Linked DNA regions of Aquabacterium sp. OR-4. The protein of the gene in region 1 interacts with the protein of each later gene in a pairwise test. Links are inferred from orthologs where the notes say so. Each region holds a gene or a part of one and is shown in the gene's direction. Other genes may lie near its edges.

Region 1 (3,002 bases):
GACCCGGCGGCCACGCAGAAGCCGCCCCCAGGCCGCGCGCCAATGGCGAAAATCGCGCATCGTCGTTGAAGTTCAAGCCATTACCGGTCAACGCGCCGCCAACGGCCGCCAGCCAGAAAATCGGCAAAATTCACGGCGCCGGGTCATCACTGTGCCACAATCCGCCCTCTTTTCGGTGCCGTACGCAGCACCAGCGGGCCTCAGTCCCTGCAGATGAATTCAGATCGCGACAAGGCGGTCTGCCGTCCCACCGTGGCGCCGCTTGCGGCGCCGCCGAACCGGAGCAACACCCCCATGGACCTGCGCAAGCTCAAGACGCTGATCGACCTGGTGTCGGAATCGAACATCTCTGAACTCGAGATCACCGAGGCCGAAGGCAAGGTGCGCATCGTCAAGGCCGGCGCCGCCCCTGCCGGCATGGTGCAGCCGCAGATGATGATGATGGCCGCCCCGCAGGCGCCCGCCGGTGCACCGGTGGCCGCCGCCCCGGGCGCCGCAGCGGCCGTGGCCGCCGCGCCGGCCGAAGAGACCGGCCATGTGGTCAAGTCGCCGATGGTGGGCACCTTCTACCGCGCGTCGAGCCCCGGCGCCAAGCCGCTGGGCGAGGTCGGCCAGCAGGTCAAGGAAGGCGAGGCCATCTGCATCATCGAGGCGATGAAGATCATGAACGAGATCGAGGCCGACAAGTCCGGCACCATCACCAAGGTGATGGCCGAGAACGGTCTGGCGGTCGAGTTCGGCCAGCCGCTGTTCATCATCGAGTGAGCGTCGGCAGCACCGCATGTTCAAGAAGATCCTGATCGCCAACCGCGGAGAGATCGCACTCCGCATCCAGCGGGCCTGTCGCGAGATGGGCATCAAGTCGGTGGTGGTGTATTCCGAGGCCGACCGCGAAGCCAAGTACGTCAAGCTGGCCGACGAGTCGGTGTGCATCGGCCCGCCCGCCTCGGGTCAGAGCTACCTCAACATGCCGGCCATCATCGCGGCCGCCGAGGTGACCGACGCCGAGGCCATCCACCCCGGTTACGGCTTTCTCAGCGAAAACGCCGACTTTGCCGAGCGGGTCGAGAAAAGCGGCTTCACCTTCATCGGCCCGACGCCCGACGCCATCCGCATGATGGGCGACAAGGTCTCGGCCAAGCAGGCCATGATCCGCTCGGGCGTGCCCTGCGTGCCGGGCTCGGAAGGCGCGCTGCCCGACGACGCCAAGGCCATCGTGCAGGCGGCGCGGGCCATTGGCTACCCGGTGATCATCAAGGCCGCCGGCGGCGGCGGTGGCCGCGGCATGCGCGTGGTGCACACCGAGGCGGCGCTGCTGCACGCGGTGCAGACCACCCGCGCCGAGGCGGGTGCAGCCTTCAACAATCCGTCGGTGTACATGGAGAAGTTTCTCCAGAACCCGCGCCACATCGAGATCCAGGTGCTGGCCGACCAGCACAAGAACGCGGTGTGGCTGGGCGAGCGCGACTGCTCGATGCAGCGCCGCCACCAGAAGATCATCGAAGAGGCGCCGGCGCCGGGCATCCCGCGCCGCATCATCGAGCGCATCGGCGACCGCTGCGCCGCGGCCTGCAAGAAGATCGGCTACCGCGGCGCCGGCACCTTCGAGTTCCTGTTCGAGAACGGCGAGTTCTATTTCATCGAGATGAACACCCGCGTGCAGGTGGAGCATCCGGTGACCGAGCTGGTCACCGGCGTCGACATCGTGCAGATGCAGATCCGCATCGCCGCCAACGAGAAGCTGCCGTTCACGCAGCGCCAGGTGCAGATGCGCGGCCACGCCATCGAGGTGCGGGTCAACGCCGAAGACCCGTTCAAGTTCACGCCCTCGCCCGGCCGCATCACCGTGTGGCACGCCCCGGGCGGCCCCGGCGTGCGGGTCGATTCGCATGTCTACACCAACTACATGGTGCCGCCCAACTACGACTCGATGATCGGCAAGATCATCGTGCACGGCGACACCCGCGAGCAGGCGCTGGCGCGCATGCGCACCGCGCTGAGCGAGACGGTGGTGGAGGGCATCTCCACCAACATCCCGCTGCACCGCGAGCTGATGGTGGACGCCAAGTTCGTCGAGGGCGGCACCAGCATCCACTACCTCGAGAAGTGGCTGGAACACCATAAACGCTGAGGTGACATCGCATGCATGAACTGGTGTTGCGCCTGCCCGAGGCGCTGGTGGAGTCGGTCAGCGAGGCGCTGGTCGACGAGCTGGAGGCGCTGTCGGTCTCGGTGGCCGATGCCGATGCCGGCACCGAGGCCGAGCAGGCCTTGTTCGGCGAGCCCGGCATGCCCGCGCCGCGCGAGGGCTGGCAGCGCAGCGACATCACCGCGCTGTTTGCCAGCGAGGCCGAGGCCACCGAGGCCGCCGCGCTGGTGATGGCCCAGGAATGGGCCGCCACGGTGCAGGTGCTGGCGCTGCGCGAGGTGGCCGACCAGGACTGGGTGCGGCTCACCCAGTCGCAGTTCACGCCGGTGGAGATCACGCCCAGCTTCTGGGTCGTGCCCAGCTGGCACGAGGCGCCGGCCGCGGCCGAGAAGGTGATCCGGCTCGACCCCGGCCTGGCCTTTGGCACCGGCACCCACCCGACCACGCGCATGTGCCTGCGCTGGACCGCCAACCACGCCCCGGCGCTGGCCGCCGGCTGGCAGCGCGTGCTCGACTACGGCTGCGGCTCGGGCATCCTGGCCATCGGCGCGGCGCTGCATGGCGCCAGCGGCATCGACGCGGTGGACATCGACGAAGCCGCGGTGCAATCCACCCGCGACAACGCCGCCGCCAACGGCGTGACGCTGCAGGCGGCGCTGCCCGACGGTGCCGAGGGCGGCGCGCGTGGCGAGTACCCGCTGGTGCTGGCCAACATCCTGGCCACGCCGCTGAAGCTGCTGGCCCCGCTGCTGGCCAGCCATGTGGCGCCCGGCGGCCACCTGGTGCTGGCCGGCATCCTGGAACGCCAGGCCGACGAGCTGAAGGCCGCCTACGCGCCCTGGCTGGCGCTCGA
Region 2 (3,068 bases), on another replicon or contig:
CAACGCGGCCCGCCGATATGGTGGCTCGCAACATGTTGGCGGCCCAGGCCAACATCGCTCAAACCACCGTCACCTGGAAGGATCGCACCGACGAGACCCGTACCGTGCGCCTGCAAGGTGTGGTGGCTGCGGCGGCGCCGGCCTTGTCCGGCCTGCTCATGCTGCCGCCGTTCTCGGGCGAGACGGCGCGCCGCAACAATCGCCACGTGTCGATCCCGGTCAACGCCCGCGACCTGGGCAATGGCAGGAGTGCCTACAAGCCCTCCGCCAGCAGCATGGTGGTTTGGGTGTTCAACAACCTCACCGGCCAGATCAGCCAGCGCTGCACGGCAGTCTCGGCCGCCCAGGCCGACATCACGGCCGATCTGGTGGCCGAATGCCCCGCCATCGGCAACGGCAGCCTGGTGTCTGGGCATGTCCTGTTTCACCTCGCCAACCCGCCTTTGGGTGGATTCACGGCGGCGCAGGCCGAAAACCCGCAAGGCATCCCCACCGGCGAGACACCGGCCTTGGCGACGACGCCGCTGGGCATCGATTTCCTCACCCGAGTGGGTCTCGCCTCGCCGTTCACCGAGTGCTTTTCTTCGGCGGCCTACATCTCGACAGCCACCACCAGCCCGCGACCGAACGCGATCGCCTACGACTGCCTGGTGTTCAGTGAATCCACCTCGGGCTGGGGCGGCAAGCTGGACGTTGCGGTGTCGGTCTCAGGCTGGTCCGTCACCACCAACCCGGCAGCGGATGAAACGGCGCGGCGCTACCGGGTCTGCCGCTACACGCGTGCCACCACCGCCTACACCGCCAACCGCGACCACCCCAAGACCTATTGCAAGACCGAAGCTGATGCCTGCACCACCATCAGCCGGGTGACGCACAATCTTCCCAACCAGAACTTCCTGGTGCTCGCTGCCAACGGCATCTGCCCGACCGATAGCGACGACAGCACAGCGACCGGGCAGGACTCGTTCATCAACGCCAACACCCTCAGCCACCAGCCCTCGTGACCTCCCTGTTGTCAGCCGCTGATCACTGCCAGTTGTTGCGGTCGATCGAGTTGGCTGAAGCCGCCATCGGGCTGTCGGAGCCCAATCCACGGGTCGGGTGTGTGCTGCATGACGCCCATGGGCGCCTGGTGGGCGACGGCCACACCCAGCACGCAGGCGGCCCGCACGCCGAGGTGATGGCCCTGCGCGCGGCCCAATCGGCTGGGGCCGATCTGCGCGGCGGTACGGCCTGGGTCAGCCTGGAACCCTGTGCCCACCATGGGCGCACCCCCCCTTGCGCCGAAGCGCTGGTGGCCGCCGGCATTGCGCGCGTGGTGGTGGCTCTGCAGGATCCGTATCCGCAGGTCGCAGGTCGCGGCATCGCCTTGCTGCGTGCGGCCGGCGTGCAGGTCGATCTGGCCGAGCCCGGCCCGGTCACACAGGCCGCACAGGCCCTGAACATCGGTTTTCTGTCGCGAGTGCAGCGCGGACGCCCGTGGGTGCGCATGAAGCTGGCGGCGTCGCTCGACGGCCGCACGGCCCTGCCCGACGGCAGCAGCCAGTGGATCACCGGGCCGGCAGCGCGCGCCGACGGCCAGGCCTGGCGCCGCCGCGCAAGTGCCGTGCTCACCGGCATCGGCACCGTGCGCGATGACGACCCTCGCCTTGATGTGCGCGAATGGCCCATCGCGCGGCAACCGCGCCGCGTGATACTTGATTCGGGCTTTGCCACACCCGCCACGGCACGCATCCTGACCCCGCCTGGTGACGTGCTGGTGGTTGGCGCGGCCGAGAACGACAGCGCCCGACAGGCCTTGCATGCCGTGGGCGCCCGCACCCTGCGGCTGCCCGCGCCCGACGGCCGTGTGGATCTGCCCGCGCTGCTGCAGCGCCTGGCGGAAGAAGGTGTGAACGAGCTGCACATCGAAGCCGGCGCCACGCTCAACGGCGCCTGGCTTGCGGCCGACCTGGTGGACGAGTTGCTGCTGTACCTGGCCCCCAAGCTGCTGGGGCCGGGCCGCGATCTGGCGGCCATGCCAGTGCTGGCGCAGCTGGCTCAGGCCCGGCCCTGGCGCTTCATTGAATCGAGCCTGGTGCAAGACGATCTGCGTGTGCGCTTGCGCCGCGAGGGCCGCGACGACTTCTTGCGCTGAGTGCAGCGCTCCAGGCCAGGCCACCGCCCCTCACGGACGGCAAACCCTGGCTTGCCACGTCGCCCCGCACGGGCGTCAGCGCCTCAGCCGGCGTGGTTGCGGCAGACCGCCGGCTGGCGGTACTCGCGGCCCACCACGGCGCGGGCATAAAGGTAGTTCGAGCGTGCGCGGTCGCTCAAGGCGTCCAGGTTCACCTGCCCCCGGCTGTCGCAGGGGAAGGCCAGGCCCCGCCCTTCGACAAACAGCGACTCGAAACGCAGTTCGAAACCACTCACCGCCTGCGCACATTCTTCTGCTTGGCTCATCACGATCTTCCAGTCATCGCCGAAGCGTCGGCGGATGCTGCAAGACTAGGCGCCGATCGGCGATTGCGCCTTGGACGGCGGCCGGCGCCGCATGTCGGCGCTTGGCGCGACGGCGTGTCGGACAAATTCCGATGCCTGCGCTGGGCAAGTGCACGACGGGCTGCGCCCGACTGAACACACAGCGCCCCGGCCAGCCCAGCCCAGGCTGCCACCGATGGTGGCCTCCGGTGCGCCCATCGGGTCGATTCCGATGGCAGGCGGCAGTACCTGGCGCTGAAAGAGAAAAAGCCGCTGCAGGCTTTTGGCCTGCAGCGGCTTCTCAAAACGTTGGCGGAGTGGACGGGATACCCTCTCTACGCCGCTAAGCCGTTGATTCGACTGCCGTTTTTGGAACGACGGTGTAGCTTAAGCCTACCGTAGACGGGGTAGCAAATCAAGCGCTACCGTCGCAGGTTTGTCGCAAGACAATTCCCGGCCAAACGGTAGTCTATCAAGACTCCGGAGGGTACTGCGCCGACCCATTCCAGTAGGACGTTCTACGCAGGTGAGTAAACAGCTTCGGCATGCCGGCGCTCAGCCCGTCGGCCTGCCCGGGAGCACAGTCACACACACTGCAATGCCCATCA

The links.
Region 2: the proteins of accC (region 1) and ribD interact in binary tests that used the Escherichia coli proteins (3 or more experiments, as listed by UniProt). The link is inferred for Aquabacterium sp. OR-4 from one-to-one orthologs.

What each region holds. Positions count from the first base shown.
Region 1 is NZ_JAOCQD020000001.1:1,019,645-1,022,646, reverse strand. What follows is about bases 24-2,956. They hold accC (acetyl-CoA carboxylase biotin carboxylase subunit), read left to right. Parts: upstream 24-781; coding sequence 782-2,131; downstream 2,132-2,956. Other genes in these bases: prmA (50S ribosomal protein L11 methyltransferase), read left to right, coding at 2,143-2,956; accB (acetyl-CoA carboxylase biotin carboxyl carrier protein), read left to right, coding at 295-765. In the rest of the region: more of prmA, read left to right, coding at 2,957-3,002. UniProt on the Escherichia coli protein: This protein is a component of the acetyl coenzyme A carboxylase complex; first, biotin carboxylase catalyzes the carboxylation of the carrier protein and then the transcarboxylase transfers the carboxyl group to form malonyl-CoA.
Region 2 is NZ_JAOCQD020000002.1:460,837-463,904, forward strand. Bases 70-3,068 are described here. They hold ribD (bifunctional diaminohydroxyphosphoribosylaminopyrimidine deaminase/5-amino-6-(5-phosphoribosylamino)uracil reductase RibD), read left to right. Parts: upstream 70-1,000; coding sequence 1,001-2,137; downstream 2,138-3,068. Other genes in these bases: N4G63_RS14265 (hypothetical protein), read left to right, coding at 70-1,004; N4G63_RS14275 (hypothetical protein), read right to left, coding at 2,221-2,442. In the rest of the region: more of N4G63_RS14265, read left to right, coding at 1-69. UniProt on the Escherichia coli protein: Converts 2,5-diamino-6-(ribosylamino)-4(3h)-pyrimidinone 5'-phosphate into 5-amino-6-(ribosylamino)-2,4(1h,3h)-pyrimidinedione 5'-phosphate.